2 regions of the Pseudomonas putida genome follow, and region 1 is predicted to be linked to the other one. Evidence: predicted binding sites of a transcription regulator. Region 1 holds the regulator's gene; the other holds the start of a gene.

What was found. The regulator FliA, encoded in region 1, starts transcription of late flagellar genes. The targets are predictions, from matches to a motif close to CTAAAGTTTNNNNNNNNNNNGCCGNTAA.
Region 2: a site for FliA is predicted at 3,326-3,353, ahead of C2H86_RS04560 (methyl-accepting chemotaxis protein). Genes of this name have one in related genera too.

The regions. Positions count from the first base shown of each region.
Region 1 is NZ_CP026115.2:824,283-833,190, forward strand. It holds gene C2H86_RS03790 (protein-glutamate methylesterase/protein-glutamine glutaminase) at 1-124, opposite strand, end outside; gene C2H86_RS03795 (chemotaxis protein CheA) at 172-2,385, opposite strand; gene C2H86_RS03800 (protein phosphatase CheZ) at 2,398-3,186, opposite strand; gene C2H86_RS03805 (chemotaxis response regulator CheY) at 3,205-3,579, opposite strand; gene fliA (RNA polymerase sigma factor FliA) at 3,684-4,424, opposite strand; gene fleN (flagellar synthesis regulator FleN) at 4,421-5,254, opposite strand; gene flhF (flagellar biosynthesis protein FlhF) at 5,348-6,655, opposite strand; gene flhA (flagellar biosynthesis protein FlhA) at 6,667-8,796, opposite strand.
Region 2 is NZ_CP026115.2:1,023,485-1,032,392, reverse strand. It holds gene C2H86_RS04575 (sodium:solute symporter) at 1-1,079, opposite strand, end outside; gene speB (agmatinase) at 1,220-2,170, opposite strand; gene C2H86_RS04565 (LysR family transcriptional regulator) at 2,396-3,289, shown strand; gene C2H86_RS04560 (methyl-accepting chemotaxis protein) at 3,423-4,988, shown strand; gene C2H86_RS04555 (tRNA-uridine aminocarboxypropyltransferase) at 5,093-5,692, shown strand; gene C2H86_RS04550 (NEL-type E3 ubiquitin ligase domain-containing protein) at 5,779-8,908, shown strand, end outside.

The DNA.
Region 1 (8,908 bases):
CGATCGCTTCCCTGCCGTTGGTCGCGGTGCCGACCACCTGGATCGTCGGGTCCGCCGAGAGGATTTCCGAAACGCGGCGGCGGAAGAAACCGGAATCATCCACCACCAGGACCTTGACTGCCATAAACACTCCATTAGGCGGCGCCACCCGCCAGGGTGCGCCGCCGAAAATCAGATACGCCGTGCCGCGTAACGCTTGAGCATGCTCGGCACGTCGAGAATCAGCGCGATGCGGCCGTCACCGGTGATGGTGGCGCCGGACATGCCCGGGGTGCCCTGCAGCATCTTGCCCAGCGGCTTGATCACCACCTCTTCCTGGCCCACCAGCTGGTCGACCACGAAGCCGATACGCTGGGTGCCGACCGAGAGGATCACCACATGGCCCTCGCGCTGCTCCTCATGCACCTGGCCCTGAACCAGCCAGCGCTTGAGGTAGAACAGCGGCAGCGCCTTGTCGCGCACGATCACCACTTCCTGGCCGTCGACCACGTTGGTGCGCGACAGGTCGAGGTGGAAGATCTCGTTGACGTTGACCAGCGGGAAGGCGAACGCCTGGTTGCCCAGCATCACCATCAGGGTCGGCATGATCGCCAGGGTCAGCGGCACCTTGATGACGATCTTCGAGCCCTGGCCCTTGGCCGAGAAGATGTTGATCGAGCCGTTGAGCTGGGAAATCTTGGTCTTCACCACGTCCATGCCGACGCCGCGGCCGGACACGTCGGAAATCTCGGTCTTGGTCGAGAAGCCTGGAGCGAAGATCAGGTTGTAGCAGTCCGACTCGCTCAGGCGATCGGCCGCGTCCTTGTCCATCAGGCCTTTTTCAACGGCCTTGGCGCGCAGGATGCTCGGGTCCATGCCCTTGCCGTCGTCAGAGATCGACAGCAGGATGTGGTCGCCTTCCTGCTCGGCCGACAGCACCACGCGGCCGGTCCGGGCCTTGCCAGAGGCTTCACGCTCGTCCGGCATCTCGACACCGTGGTCGACGGCGTTGCGCACCAGGTGCACCAGCGGGTCGGCAAGGGCCTCGACCAGGTTCTTGTCGAGGTCGGTCTCTTCACCGACCAGCTCCAGGTTGATCTCTTTCTTCAGCTGGCGCGCCAGATCGCGGACCAGGCGCGGGAAGCGACCGAAGACCTTCTTGATCGGCTGCATGCGGGTCTTCATGACCGCGGTCTGCAAGTCGGCGGTGACCACGTCGAGGTTCGACACGGCCTTGGACATGGCCTCGTCGCCGCTGTTCAGGCCCAGGCGCACCAGGCGGTTACGCACCAGCACCAGTTCGCCGACCATGTTCATGATCTCGTCCAGGCGTGCAGTGTCGACACGCACGGTGGTTTCCGCTTCGCTGGCAGGCTTTTCGGCCGCAGGGGCCGGGGTGCGGGCTGGCGCCGGCTTGGCTGCGGCCGGTGCAGCGGCAGCCGGGGCTGCAGCAGGCCTGGCGACCGGTTTGCTTTGCGCCACGGCCGCAACCGGCGCGGCCACGGCGACAGGCGCCTCGCCAGCAACGGTTTCACCAGTGAACTTGCCCTTGCCGTGCAACTGGTCGAGCAACGCTTCGAACTCGTGCTCGGTGATTTCGTCACTGCTGGCAGGCGCGACCACGCTTTCCACAGCCGCAGTGGCAGCCGGCAAGGCATCGGCCTGGAAGGTGCCCTTGCCGTGCAACTGGTCCAGCAACGACTCGAATTCTTCGTCGGTGATCTCGTCGCTCACCGGCGCAGTGGCCTCGACCACCGCTTCGGTGGCTGCCAGTTCAGGCGAGAACTGGCCCTTGCCATGCAATTGGTCGAGCAGCGATTCGAACTCGTCGTCAGTGATGTCGTCACCCGCGCCGCTCAGGGTCTCGCCCTGCATCTGCGCTTCGGCTGCGGCCGCTTCTGCCTTGACCGCATCGAGCGAGTCGAGCAGCTGTTCGAACTCGGTGTCGGTGATGTCCGCCTCGGCGGCCACCGGCTCCGGTGCAGCCTCGACAACTGCTGCCGGGGCCTCGGCGCTGGCAGGTTCCGCCAGGCGCGACAGGGCCGCCAGCAACTCCGGGGTGGCCGCAGTCACTTCGCTGCGCTCGCGCACCTGGCCGAACATGCTGTTGACCGTGTCCAGTGCCTCGAGCACCACGTCCATCAGTTCCGCGTCGACCCGGCGCTCACCTTTGCGCAGGATGTCGAACACGTTCTCGGCGATGTGGCAGCACTCCACCAGCTCGTTCAGCTGAAGGAAGCCGGCGCCCCCTTTTACAGTGTGGAAACCGCGAAAGATTGCATTGAGCAGGTCGGCATCGTCGGGTCGGCTTTCCAGCTCGACCAGTTGCTCGGACAGTTGCTCAAGAATTTCGCCGGCTTCTACCAGGAAATCCTGAAGGATTTCTTCATCGGCGCCGAAGCTCATTAAACGTGCTCCTTAAAAACCCAGGCTGGACAGCAGATCGTCGACGTCGTCCTGACCGGACACAACGTCTTCACGCTTATCGGCATGAATCTGCGGACCTTCACCCCGAGTCGGATGTTTTTCTTCATCTTTTTCAGCGCGCAGCTGCTGGTGGTCGTGTTCGATACCGGCAAAACGGTCGACCTGACTGGCCATCAGCACGAGCTTGAGCAGATTGCTTTCCACTTCGGTCACCAGCGCAGTCACGCGCTTGATCACCTGGCCAGTCAGGTCCTGATAGTCCTGGGCCAGCAGAATGTCATTGAGGTGGCCGGCGACCTTGCGGTTACCCTCGGCGCTGTGCGTCAGGAAACTGTCGACACGCTTGACCAGCTCGCGAAACTCCGGCGCTGCGACTTCGCGGCGCATGAAGCGCTGCCAGTCGACACTCAGGCCTTGCGCCTCGGCAGCCAGGTCGTTGAGTACCGGCGTGCTCTCCTCCACCAGGTCCATGGTGCGGTTGGCGGCACCCTCGGTGAGTTTGACCACGTAAGACAGGCGCTCGGTGGCATCGGTAATCTGCGAGACTTCCTCGGCCTGCGGCATGCGCGGGTCGATCTGGAAGCTGACGATCGCGCTGTGCAGCTCACGGGTGAGCTTGCCGACTTCCTGGTACAGGCCACGGTCGCGGGTCTGGTTGAGCTGATGAATCAGCTGCACCGCATCGCCGAAACGCCCCCGTTCCAGGCTCTCGACCAGCTCCTGGGCATGTTTCTTCAGGGTCGATTCGAACTCCCCCAAAGACGTCTGTGTTGTTTCCATGGCGCCCCCTGACGTGACTCAGCCGTTGACGCGTTCGAAGATCTTTTCGATCTTTTCTTTGAGCACCTGGGCGGTGAATGGCTTGACCACGTAACCGTTGACGCCGGCCTGGGCCGCTTCGATGATCTGGTCACGCTTGGCTTCGGCGGTCACCATCAGCACCGGCATGGTCTTCAGGCGATCGTGGGCACGGACCTTGCGCAGCAGGTCGATACCGGACATGCCAGGCATGTTCCAGTCGGTCACCAGGAAGTCGTAATGGCCGCTTTCGAGCATCGGCAGCGCGGTGGTGCCGTCATCGGCTTCATCGGTGTTGGTGAAGCCCAGGTCACGCAACAGGTTCTTGATGATCCGCCGCATCGTCGAAAAGTCGTCAACGATGAGGATTTTCATGTCTTTGTTCAAGTAGACCTCCAAGCAGTCTCAAACGCGCTCGGCCCCGAGCACGCGTATTCATATTCGGTACAACGTGGAAAACGACTGCAACGACCCCGGGCTCAACGCGCCCGCCATTCCCCCAGGCGGCTGCGCAGGCGCGCGGCACACTGGCTGTGCAACTGGCTGACTCGCGATTCGCTGACCCCCAGCACCTCACCGATTTCCTTGAGGTTCAGCTCTTCGTCGTAGTACAGCGCCAGCACCAGGCGCTCACGCTCCGGCAGGTTGGCGATCGCATCGGTCAGGGCAGCCTGGAAGCGCTCGTCTTCCAGGTCGCGCGACGGCTCGACCTGGCCACTGGCGCCGTCCTCGTGCAGCCCTTCGTGCTCGCCGTCCTGCAACAGGTCGTCGAAACTGAACAGGCGGCTCCCCAAGGTATCGTTCAAGATCCCGTAGTAATCATCGAGACTCAATTGGAGTTCGGCAGCAACTTCATGATCTTTAGCGTCGCGGCCAGTTCTTGCTTCCACTGCGCGCATCGCATCACTGACCATGCGCGTATTGCGGTGCACCGAACGCGGTGCCCAATCGCCCTTGCGGACCTCGTCGAGCATCGCCCCGCGGATGCGGATGCCGGCGTAGGTTTCAAAGCTGGCGCCCTTGCTGGCGTCGTACTTGTTGGCCACTTCCAGCAGGCCGATCATGCCGGCCTGGATCAGGTCCTCGACCTGGACGTTGGCCGGCAGGCGTGCCAGCAAGTGGTAGGCGATGCGCTTGACCAGCGGCGCGTAGCGTTCCACCAGCTCGAACTGGGCGTCTTTCGACGCCTTGCTGTACATCTTGAAGCCGCTCGCATTCATAGCACGGGTCCTGCGCTGGTGGGTTGCACCAGGCGCTCGACAAAGAACTCAAGGTGCCCGCGCGGGTTGGCTGGCAGCGGCCAGCTGTCGACCTTCTGCGCGATGGCCTTGAAGGCCAGGGCACACTTGGAGCGAGGGAAGGCCTCGTACACCGCGCGCTGTTTCTGCACTGCCTTGCGCACGCTCTCGTCGTACGGCACGGCGCCGACATATTGCAGGGCGACGTCAAGGAAGCGGTCGGTGACCTTGGTCAACTTGGCGAACAGGTTGCGCCCTTCCTGCGGGCTCTGGGCCATGTTGGCCAGCACGCGGAAACGGTTCATGCCGTAGTCGCGGTTGAGCAGCTTGATCAGCGCATAGGCGTCGGTGATCGAGGTCGGCTCGTCGCACACCACCAGCAGCACTTCCTGGGCTGCGCGCACGAAGCTGACTACCGAGTCACCAATGCCCGCAGCGGTGTCGATCACCAGCACGTCGAGGTTGTCGCCGATCTCGCTGAAGGCCTGGATCAGCCCGGCATGCTGGGCCGGGGCCAGGTGCACCATGCTCTGGGTGCCGGAGGCGGCGGGCACGATGCGCACGCCGCCAGGCCCCTGCAACAGCACATCGCGCAGCTCGCAGCGCCCTTCGATGACATCGGCCAGGGTGCGTTTTGGGGTGAGGCCCAGCAATACGTCGACATTGGCCAGGCCAAGGTCGGCGTCCAGCAACATCACCCGGCGGCCGAGTTCGGCCAGCGCCAGGGACAGGTTCACTGAAACGTTAGTCTTGCCGACGCCACCTTTGCCACCGGTGACGGCGATCACCTGTACGGGATGCATGCTACCCATGTTCGTTGTTTACCTTGTCTCGCTTGGACCCAAGCCACACGCGGGGCAGCACTGCCAGCCCCGGAATGTAGGTACTTTGCATACGCTTCATCCTCAACCTGCGCGTCGCGGGTTGTGGTAGAGATCAGCGAACATGTCGGCCATCGCCTCTTCGCTGGGCTCGTCCTGCAACTGCACGTTGACCGCGCGGGTCACCAGCTGGTGCGGGCGCGGCAGGTGCAGGTCGTCAGGAATGCGCGGGCCGTCGGTGAGGTAGGCCACGGGCAGTTCATGACTGATGGCCAGGCTCAGCACATCGCCGAGGCTCGCCGTTTCATCGAGTTTGGTCAGGATGCAGCCAGCCAGGCCGCAGCGCTTGTAGCTGTGGTAGGCAGCGGTCAGCACCTGCTTCTGGCTGGTGGTAGCCAGCACCAGGTAATTCTTCGCGGCAATGCCACGCCCGGCAAGGGTTTCCAGTTGCATGCGCAGGGCCGGGTCGCTGGCCTGCAGGCCGGCGGTATCGATCAGCACCACGCGCTTGCGCAGCAACGGCTCCAGCGCGGCTGCCAGCGACTGGCCCGGGTCGACGTAGGTCACCGGCACGTTGAGGATGCGCCCCAAAGTCTTGAGCTGCTCCTGGGCACCGATGCGGAAGCTGTCCATGCTCACCAGGGCCAGGTTCTGCGGGCCGTACTTGAGCACGTAACGCGCCGCCAGCTTGGCCAGGGTGGTGGTCTTGCCCATGCCGGCTGGGCCGACCACGGCGATCACCCCGCCCTCTTCGATCGGTTCGACCTGTGGCACTTCGATCATCCGTGCCAGGTGCGCGAGCAGCATACGCCAGGCCTGGCGCGGCTCTTCGATCTCACTGGTGAGGTCGAGCAGTTCGCGGGCGATCGGGCCGGACAGGCCAATGCGCTGCAGGCGACGCCAGAGGTTGGCCTGGGCTGGTTTGCTACCCTGCAGCTGGTTCCAGGCCAGCGAGCCGAGCTGCACTTCGAGCAGCTCACGCAGGCCCGACAGCTCCGAACGCATGGCGTCGAACAGGCGCGGGTCGACCGGGGCCGGGGCAGGTGCGGCAGCCACTGCCGGGGCATCGACATGCGGTTCGATCAATGGCTCGGCTGCGGTCAGCGATTGGCCGGCAAACAATTGGCGGTTGCCTTCGCTGGCCTCGGCGCGGTTGTCCAGCTCGGCCTGGGCAGTGGCGATGCGCGACTGGGTCTTGCGCAGCTCTTCTTCCAGCTCGACGTTGGGCACGCGCGGGGCCAGCGCGGACAGCTTGTAGTCCAGCGCGGCGGTCAGCTCGACACCACCGGCAATGCGGCGGTTGCCGATGATGGCGGCATCGGAGCCCAGCTCATCACGGACCAGCTTCATGGCCTGACGCATATCGGCGGCGAAAAAACGCTTGACTTGCATAACCCACTACCTCAGCCGTTGGGGCCCACTGTGGCAACGATGGTGACTTGCTTGTTATCCGGTATTTCCTGATACGCCAGAACATGCAAATTCGGTACAGCCAGGCGACCGAAGCGCGACAACATGGCACGGATCGGGCCAGCTACCAGAAGAATGGCCGGTTGGCCTTGCATTTCCTGGCGCTGGCAGGCGTCGATCAGCGAACGCTGCAGCTTTTCGGCCATGCTCGGCTCAAGAAGAACACCGTCTTCCTGACCTTGCCCGGCCCTTTGCAAACTATTGAGCAAGATCTGTTCCAACCTTGGCTCAAGGGTGATCACAGGCAGCTCGGACTCAACGCCGACAATGCTTTGGACGATGGCACGACACAATCCGACGCGCACTGCCGCCACCAGCGCGGCGGTATCTTGACTCTTGCTGGCATTGTTGGCGATGGCCTCGGCAATACTGCGGATGTCACGCACCGGTACTTGCTCGGACAACAACGCCTGCAGGACCTTGAGCAGCCCCGACAAGGAAATGACACCGGGCACCAGCTCTTCAGCAAGTTTAGGCGATGCCTTGGACAATACCTGCAACAGCTGCTGGACCTCTTCATGGCCGATCAGCTCATGGCAGTGTTTCTGCAGGATCTGGTTGAGGTGGGTAGCAACCACGGTACTGGCGTCGACCACGGTATAGCCCAGCGACTGCGCCTGGGCGCGCTGGCCGATGTCGATCCACACCGCCTCAAGGCCGAATGCCGGGTCGCGCGCAGCGATACCATTGAGGGTACCGAATACTTGGCCTGGGTTGATCGCAAGCTCGCGGTCCGGGTAGATCTCGGCCTCGGCCAGGATCACGCCCATCAGCGTCAGGCGATAGGCACTGGGCTGCAGGTCGAGGTTGTCACGGATGTGCACGGTCGGCATGAGGAAGCCCAGGTCCTGGGACAGCTTCTTGCGCACCCCCTTGATCCGCGCCAGCAGCTGGCCACCCTGATTGCGGTCGACCAGCGGAATCAGGCGGTAGCCGACTTCCAGGCCAATCATGTCGATCGGCGTCACGTCGTCCCAGCCCAGTTCCTTGGTATCCAGCGCGCGCTGCGGCGACGGCAGCAGGTCCTGCTGGCGTTGCGCTTCCTTCTGCGCTTCGATCTTGGCCTTCTGCTGCTTCTTCCACACCAGGTAGGCGCCGCCACCGGCCAGCAGGCCGAGGCTGAGGAAGGCGATGTGCGGCATGCCCGGCACCAGGCCCATGATGATCATCAGCCCCGCAGACACACCCAGCGCCTTGGGCGAGTCGAACATCTGGCGGTTGATCAGCTTGCCCATGTCCTCGGAGCCCGAGGCACGGGTAACCATGATCGCGGCAGCGGTGGACAGCAGCAGTGATGGCAATTGCGCCACCAAACCGTCACCGATGGTCAGCAAGGCGTAGACCTTGCCTGCATCGCTGAACGACATGTTGTGTTGCAGCATACCGATCAGCATGCCGCCGATCAGGTTGATGAAGAGGATTAGCAAACCGGCGATGGCGTCACCACGGACGAACTTGCTGGCACCGTCCATCGAACCGTAGAACTCGGCCTCCTGGGCCACCTCGGCGCGGCGCATCTTGGCCTGGGCCTGGTCGATCAGGCCGGCGTTGAGATCGGCGTCGATGGCCATCTGCTTGCCGGGCATGGCGTCGAGGGTGAAGCGCGCGCTCACCTCGGAAATACGCCCGGCGCCCTTGGTGACCACCACGAAGTTGATGATCATGAGGATGGCGAACACCACCGCACCAACGACATAATTGCCGCCGATCACCACCTCACCGAAGGCCTGGATCACTTTACCGGCAGCGCCGTGGCCTTCCTGGCCATGGAGCATGACCACCCGCGTGGAGGCCACGTTCAGCGCCAGGCGCAGCAAGGTCGCCACCAGCAGGATGGTCGGGAACGCGGCGAAGTCCAGCGGGCGCAGAGCGTAAACGCAGACCAGCAGGACCACGATCGACAGCGCGATGTTGAAGGTGAAGAACACGTCGAGCAGGAACGGCGGTATCGGCAACATCATCATTGCCAACATCACCAGCAGCAGCAACGGCACGCCCAGGTTGCCCCGGCCGAGCCCGGCCAGGTTGTTGCGGGCGTTGCTGATTAACTGAGTGCGATCCACCGCGAGTCCTCTTGATGCAAAACTTTGACGCCCAAGGGGCGCTTGGGCGTGGCTTTGCAAGAAGCCTTCCAACTTTGCTCGAGTATGGATTTATGTTGCCTGTACCGGCCTC
Region 2 (8,908 bases), 200 kb from region 1:
AGGCCGGTGATCAGGGTGAACAGGCGGCTGACACCCAGGCTCGACGGCTTGCCGCCACGCAGCTTGGGCAGCAGGTCTTCGGTCAGGGTGGTCGAGGCCGCCAGCAGGCCGGCACTGGCTGTCGACATCATCGCCGCCAGGGCTGCCGCCATCAGCAGGCCACGAATGCCTTCCGGCAGCTGGCCTTTGATCATCTCGGCAAAGGCGTTGTTCGGGTTGGCCAGGTCCGGCATCAGTACATGGGCGGACATGCCGATCAGGGCGCACGCCAGGCCGTACAGGACGCAGTACACACCTGCGGTGGTGCCGGCGCGCTGGCAGACCTTCTCGTCACGGGCAGTGAACACCCGCTGCCAGATGTCCTGGCCAATCAGAATGCCGAAGAAGTAGATGAGGAAGTAGGTGATGATGGTGTCCCAGCCGATGGTGGTCCAGCTGAAGCTGGCCGCCGGCAGCTTGGCTACCAGGGTGTCCCAGCCACCGGCCTTGTACAGGCACACCGGCAGCAGGATGAACATCAGGCCAACGGTCTTGATGACGAACTGGACGATGTCGGTGAGGGTCAGCGACCACATGCCGCCGATGGTCGAATAGACCACTACCACACCGCCGCCGAGCAGCAGCGACGCCCAGAACGGCAGGTCGAGCAGCACTTGCAGGACGGTGGCCATGGCCAGGGTCGAGGTGACGCCGATCATCAGCGCATAGGCCAGCATGATGGCCGCGCTGGCCTGGCGGGCCATGGGGTTGTAACGGCGTTCCAGCACCTGGGTGACGGTGAAGATCTTCAGGCGCAGCAACGGCTTGGCGAGGAACAGGTTGAGGGCGATGATGCCCAGGCCCAGGGCGGCACAGAGCCAGAAACCAGAGATGCCGTGGACGTACCCCAGGCGTACGGTGCCGACGGTGGAGGCGCCGCCGAGCACGGTGGTGGCCATGGTGCCCATGTACAGGGTCGGGCCGAGGTTGCGCCCGGCCACCAGGTAGTCTTCCTGGGTTTTCGCGCGCCGCATGCCATACCAGCCCAGCCCTAGCATGCCGACGGTATAGATCATTACAACAATGATGTCCAAGGCCATTGGGGGTCTCCCGATTATCTTTATTATGGCGAGATCGACCGCTCAGGCGTGTTCACGGCGCCCGGCGGTCTTGTCTTGTGTTGGCGGGCCTCTATGGCCCTCCCTCATGGCTCCTGCCGGGGTACTTCAGGCAAAGCTGATCAGCGACGCACGACGCCCGGTAGCACGCAGAGCATCTCGAACAGCAGGTTGGCGCCGAGCAGCGAGGTGTTGCCGGTGGTGTCGTAAGGCGGGGAGACTTCGACCAGGTCACAGCCGATCAGGTCCAGGCCGTGGCAGCCGCGAATGATCTCCATCGCCTGGATGGTGGTCAAGCCGCCAATTTCCGGGGTGCCGGTGCCTGGGGCCCAGGCCGGGTCGATGCCGTCGATGTCGAACGACAGGTACACCGGGCCACCGCCGACCTTTTCGCGTACTTCGGCCATCAGCGGTTCCAGCGACTTGTGCCAGCACTCTTCGGCCTGGACCACGCGGAAGCCCTGGCGGCGGCTCCAGTTGAAGTCATCGGCGGTGTAGCCCTGGGCGCGCAGGCCGATCTGCACCACACGGTCGCAATCGAGCAGGCCTTCTTCCACGGCGCGGCGGAAGGTGGTGCCGTGGGCGATCTTCTCGCCGAACATGTGGTCGTTGACGTCGGCGTGGGCATCGATGTGCACCAGGCCAATCTTGCCGTGCTTCTTGTGCAGGGCACGCAGGATCGGCAGGGTGATGGTGTGGTCGCCACCCAGGGTCATCGGGATGACATTGTGCTCGACGATCTCGTCGTAGGCTTCTTCGATGATGCGCACGGCGTCGAGCAGGTTGAAGGTGTTGATCGCCACGTCACCGATGTCGGCCACCGACAGCGAGTCGAACGGGGCGGCACCGGTGGCCATGTTGTACGGGCGGATCATCACCGATTCGGCACGGATCTGCCGCGGACCGAAACGGGTGCCGGAGCGCAGCGAGGTGCCGATGTCCAGCGGTACGCCGATGAACGCGGCGTCAAGGCCTTCGGCGCTTTGCAGGTGGGGAAGACGGAGCATGGTGGCGATGCCGCCGAAACGCGGCATTTCGTTGCCGCCCAGTGGTTGGTGGAGAACTTTGTCCACGGTGGGCCTCATCAGTCGGTCGATTGTTTTGTTTGTTCGAACCTGTGCCGCCGCACGCCTTTCAGATTTGTATACGCCGGCGGGCAGGGACATTTCGGCCAAGTCTGCGCAAGGTAGTGCGTGGGAAAAATCGCTACCGGCAAATACTTACTTCAGGAATTTCTGAACTAAAGGCCGCAGGAGCGGTTAGACTGCGCGCAAATACCCCTGCGGAACCGTTGCACCATGGCCTCGACCTTGCCCGACCTGAAACTGCTGCGCATCTTCGTCAGCGTGGTGCGTCACCAGGGGTTCGCCAATGCCCAGCGCGAGCTCAACCTGTCGACCTCGGCCATCAGCACCTACATGAGCCAGCTCGAAGGCGCTTTGGGTATCGTCTTGTGCCACCGGGGCCGCGGTGGCTTCAGCCTGACCAGCAAGGGCGAGCTGTTCCACCAGGAGACACTGCGCCTGCTGGCCGAGCTGGATGGTTTCGAACAGTATGCAGCAGCGCTCAAGGGAGAGCTGCGCGGCACGCTCAACCTCGGCGTGATCGACTCCACCGTAGGCGATCGCGCACTGCCACTGGCCGAAGTGATCGGCGCCTACAGCCAGGAGCACCCGGCCGTGCACCTGCACCTGTCGGTGTCCAGCCCTTACGAACTGCAACTGGGTGTGCAGGACAACCGCCTGGACCTGGCCATCGGCGCGTTCTCCTCGCGCATGAGCGGCCTGCTGTATCAACCGCTGTACCGTGAGCAGCACTGGCTGTACTGCAGCAGCCGCCACCCGCTGTTCGCCGAAAGGCGCATCCCTGAGCAGGTGGTGACCCAGCAGCGCATGGTCGGGCGCGGTTACTGGAGCCAGGCCGAGCTGGCCCGGCATGGCTTCAAGCACAGCGCGGCGACGGTCGAGAGCATGGAGGCGCAGCTGATCCTGATCCTCTCCGGCGCCTATATAGGTTACTTGCCCGAACACTATGCCCAGGCGTGGGCCGACAAAGGCGACCTGCGGGTGCTATCACCGGCCACTTTCGGCTACCAGGCGCCATTCTCGCTGATCATCCGCAGGGGGCGTAGCCGGGAGCCGCTGATACAAACATTCCGGGATTTGCTCAAGAGCCAACTGTATGTCGGTTGATAGGTCGCAAATTGTCTGACAATCCGACGGTCAGCGCTAAATTAATCGCCAAGCTGGCCGCTAACTTCTCCACGCTCTGCTAGATATTTAGTTGCGCTGTTCTCTTACTCCCATCTTCGAAGGACCGTTCAAGATGCGCATGAACTTGCCCGTCACTGAGCATGAAAGAACCTTTTCCAGTGATCAGCGCCTCATCTCCACCACGGACCTCAACAGCCGTATCACCTACTGCAACGATGCCTTCGTGGCGATCAGCGGCTTCACTTACGAGGAGTTGGTGGGCCAGCCGCACAATCTGGTGCGTCATCCCGACATGCCGCCGGCGGTTTTCGGGCATATGTGGGAGACCATCAAGCAAGGCAAACCCTGGATGGGCGTGGTCAAGAACCGCGCCAAGAACGGCGACTACTACTGGGTCAGCGCCTATGTCACGGCGATCTACGAAAATGGCCGCATCAGTGGCTATGAGTCGGTGCGTTCAGTGCCGACCCGCGAGCAGATCCGCCGTGCCGAGGCCCTTTACGCACGGCTGCGTGCAGGCAAGCCACCGGTGTCGTGGGCAGCCCGGCTCGTCCGTGGCCTGGGCCACGGCTGGCCACTGATCGGCGCAGGTCTGTTGTCGGCTGCCGGTTACCTCTGGTTGCCACCCTACGCGGCGCTGGGCTTGTTGATGGCCAGCTTGCTGGTGGCCTGGTACCTGATCGAACATCAGCAAGACCAGGCAATCCGCCGCACGCTCGCTGAACACCCCAAGGCGTTCACCAGCCCCCTGGTGGCCCTGACCTACAGTGACAACCCTGGCCTGCAGGGCCAGCTCGACCTGGCCATCATCAGCGAAGAGGCGCGCCTGCAGACTGCGCTCACCCGTCTGGTGGATGCCGGCGTCGGTGTCAAGTCGCGGGCAGCCCAGTCGGCCGACCTGTCTGATGCCCAGGCGCAGATGCTCGATCGTCAGCGCAGCGAGACCGACCAGTCGGCCACGGCCATCGCGCAGATGGCCGCGACCATTCAGGAGGTCACCCACAACGTACAAAGCACCGCCCATGCTGCAGGTGACGCCGACCAGCTGGCCCAGCACGGCAGCGAGCTGGCGCAGCAGAGCCTGAAGGCCATGGGCAGTATGAGCGAGGCGGTCAGCGACATCGGCCAGGCGGTCAATGCCCTGGCCGAGCAGACCCAGTCGATCGGCAGTGTGGTCGACGTGATCACCTCGATTGCCGAGCAGACCAACCTGCTGGCGCTCAACGCCGCGATCGAGGCGGCCCGGGCTGGCGAGCAGGGCAGGGGCTTTGCCGTGGTCGCCGACGAGGTGCGCTCGCTGGCCCGGCGCACGCGCGACTCCACCGACGAGATCCACCAGATCATCGCCTCGCTGCGTGCCGGCGCCGAGCGGGCGGTGAGCACCGCCAGCCGCGGCGAGCAGATTTCGCGGGATAGCGTGCACAGTGTCGAGGCGGTGCAGGCGGCGTTGGCCGGGATCGCCCAGGCGGTCAGCCGCATTACCGGCATGAGCCAGCAGATGGCCACGGCGTCGGAGCAGCAGAGCCATGTGGCCGAGGACATCAACCAGCAGATCGTGCGGATTGCCCAGCTGTGCGACCAGAGCGCAGGGCAGGCCAAGCAGGGTGCCGAGATCAGCCAGGACCTGGAGCGCATGGCCGAGTATCTGCACAGCCTGGCCGAACGTTTCAACCGCTAAATTTAGTCTTGCAAGCCCATTCGCGGGATTGCCCCGCGAATGGCCCGCAAAGCGGGCCCAAAATTCCGGCCTGTGGCAAAATCCGTCTGCCAACGGAGAACCCCATGCCCAGACCCCGCTGCGAACGCTGCCAGCGCCCGCTCGACCATTGCCTCTGCCCGCTGATTCCCAGCCTCGCCAGCCGCACCCGGGTGGTGTTGCTGCAGCACCCCAGTGAAACTGCGCACGCGCTGAACACCGCCCGCCTGGCCGCCCTGGGCCTGGTCAATGCCGAACTGCGGGTTGGCGAAGTGTTCGCTGATCTTGCCGAATTGTTGGCGACCCCAGGCTATCGGCCCGTGCTGCTGTTCCCAGGCGAGCAGGCGCAAGCGCTGACAGCCTACGGCGAAACGGACGACAGGCCGTTGATGTTGATCGTCCCCGACGGCACCTGGCGCAAGGCACGCAAGCTGCTGTACCTGAACCCGCTGCTGGAGGCGTTGCCCAGGGTGACGCTGGCGCAAGTGGCGCCTTCACGCTACCGCCTGCGCAAGGCGCCGGAGCCGGGGGCGGTGTCGACGATCGAGGCGGTGGTACAGGCATTGAATGTGCTGGAACCGCAGGGGAATTTCGGTGAATTGCTGCGGCCTTTCGAGGCTTTGATCGAGGGGCAGATCGAGGCCATGGGGGGGGCGACATTTGAACGCAATCACACAGGCCATTGAATGACCGGCGCGCTGGAATAGATAACTAACGCTTGTGGCTATGAGCGCGATGATGAAGTAGGTGTTTCCTCCAACAAGGATGCACCATGTTCACAATTGCCCCGGAATCGATAGACAACCTGATTGGCAACCGGCTGCCAGCCTGGATGAAGAACGCCCCAGCAGATCGTCTTAGTGCATTGCAGTTGGCAATGATGCAGCAAGATCGGCGGCAGGATCAGTTGAAGGCACGCTACGGCGCCGTGACCCCACTGGACGTCTTTGCCGAGATCTTGCTGATCAGCGCCTTGCAAGCGGTGACGGGAAAAGTCCATGACGTACGCAAGGGGCAGCTACATAGGGTATGGCGAAAACTCAATGCCCCTGTTACGCCCACACTGCCATTGCCATGGGAGCGCTCTGAATCCACTCGGTCGCTGCTGGCGTCGGCGTTGCACAACTTTGCAGTCAATGAAGTGGCTGAGGAGCTGTGGCTGCCTGAGTCGCGGTTGGACGATGGTTCGGGAGCAACGTTGCCATTGCGCCCCGGTGCCTATGCCGCACTGTGCCGGTCCCTGGATATCGGCGGGAAGTACCAGGCATACCTTGAAAGCCATTTCTTGCCGAGCAATGTGCTGGAGCGACAAGCCATCGACCAAATGCTGGAGCAGGTGCAGCAAAGCAATTTCGAAGTTGCCGTGCGGCTGGCGGCGCTCAAGTTCGAAATCGACGAACTGACCTTTCTGCAGCTGCTTCCATTGATCAGTGCCGAGCCCATCGTTCCGGTGTATTCCGTTGATATTCGTCCTTGCAAGCTGTACCTGCTTGGCAAGCAGATTGTCGGCGTGGTCGCACTTGAGATCCGCAGTGGCAGAAGTCGCAATGCGACACTGGAGGGCGTTGTCGCTTGGGTGCCCGATGACCCGCACGGTGAACTTGCGCGGTATCCCTCGTGGTCAGCTTTGTATGAAGAACTGGGCCTGCGCTTGCGCCAAAACGACTACGGGACGTTTTTCATGCGCTTCCTCAGCGAAGCAGACCGTCCAGCTTTCTTCGCTGTACTTGCAGGTCTTCAGTCCACTACGGCGATGAATGCGTTGCAGCTGGATGGAAGAAACCAGGCGATCACACTTTCGCTGTTCTCCCACATGCGTCAGGCACACATCGAAAAGATCATCGCCGATGCCCGGTTGCTTGCCGTGCCGACCGAAGTTGAGGATATGGCGACCCGCGAGGCGCGATTGCACAGTTATGCCAATGCAGGGCTCGACCTGTTGACGCTTGCCTCACTTTTCGTGCCTGGGCTTGGCGTGGTCATGCTGGGCATCGCTGCAGCCCAGCTGTTCGATGAAGTCTATGAGGGATACGAGGACTGGAAGTTGGGCGATCGGCAGTCTGCCTTGGGCCATCTGTTCGCCGTGGCCGGCATGCTGGGCGCAGGCGTAGTTTTCGCAGCCGGAGGCGCTGCCGTGAGCAGGCTCATCGAGCGGATACCTTTCGTCGACGCCTTGCTGCCTGTGCTGCCTGAGGATGGTCGACTACGCCTGTGTGACGGCAGCCTGCAAGGTTATCGAATTGCAGATGATCAAAGCCCGGTAGCCCAGGTGATGGGAGAGCTGGGGCAGCAACGCATCAAACTGCAGCAAGGGAGCTTTCTGGTAGAGCCGACCGGGACCGAGGGTGAATGGCGGATCCGTCATCCGCGTCGGGCGAACGCTCATGGTCCCTTGCTGCGCAACAACGGCAGTGGTGGTTGGTATCACGAATTCGAACAAGCCCACGTTTGGGACGACCAGCAGGTGATGCTCAGCCGACTCGGCAGCCTGCTGGCTGACGTGAGTGACATTGAAGCCACGGATATCCTGGGCACCACCGGTTTTGACAGGGATCGACTGAGACGCCTGCATGTCGAAGGCGCCAAGGCGCCGTCGCGGTTGCTCGATGCACTGGAGCGCCATCGCCTGCACGCCGCCGAGCCCATGCTGCGCGCAGAGGCATTCGAACAGCGTATCGCAGCCCGGCAAAAGCTCGGAACTGCCGCCGAGCAACTGCTGCGTCGTGATTTTCCCGACCTGACTGCACGCAGCGCCGAGATGATCGTGGAATCGGCCAGCGGTTTTCAGTATGAGCAGATGTTGAGAAAAGGGCGGGTGCCGTTGCCACTTGCCGAACAGGCTCGCTGGGCCTTGCGGGACAGCCGGCTGGATCGGGCATGCGCGGGGCTTTACCAGAAGTCCGCGGTGAACAGCGATTGCGAAACACTCATGGTGCGTCTAGTCGACCATCTGACTCCGTGGAGCGAGCAGGTCCGTATCGAGCTGCGCGAGCAGGCCGTTGATGGGCCATTGCTGGTGCGGCAAGGTGACGAACGGGCAAATGAAGTGCGACGGATTACACGTACAGAGGATGGGTACCAGGCTGTCGATGATAAGGGCCAGGGGTTGGCCGGCACCCTGCCTGGGGACAGTCTCGCGCAAGCGTTGTTGTGCCATATGGACGCGGTGCAGAAGCTGCAGCTGGGGAGTGTCGAACCGACCGCGCTACAGCTTACGGACGCTTGTATTCGTTGGCTCGGCAGCAATCGCGAACAGGCCGCCAAGCTGATCGGCATGGTGCCACCCTCGGCCGGCTTGCGCCCGCCGCTGCGCCTGGGCGACGGGCGCCTGGGTTACCCGCTGAGCGGGCGGCAGCTGGGTGCGCGTCATGGCGTGCGCCATGGAGTGCGCAACTTGTATCCGACATTGACTGATGCCCAGCTCGAAGACTTCATCAGTCAGTGGGTAAACAGCGGTAGGTCACCTTGGGAGCATCTGGCCGACCTGCAACAGCAACTGGCTTCGCTTCGCCAGGCCCTGGAGGACTGGTGCCGTGAAGCGGGAAGCGTGACACGACGCTACCGGCGACACCAGCTGGCCAAGCAATTGCGCCGCGTTTGGCGGCGCAAGCTGCAGGATGCGGACGGTGTTTTTGTGCTGACCGTCGACGGTGAGGCTGTTGGTGGCTTGCCCACCCTGCCGGAGAATGTGCGTTTCGATCATGTAAGGCGCTTGACACTTCGCGGGATGCAGCTCGATACCATCGACAGCGCCTTCATGCAGCGATTTTCTGGCTTGCGTCTTCTCGACCTGGGTCGTAATGCGCTGACGGCCATTCCCCCCGGTATCGAGCGGTTGACAGAACTGGCTGACCTCTGTCTGTCCGGCAACCGGATTGTAGTGGACGCTGCCAGTGAAGAGC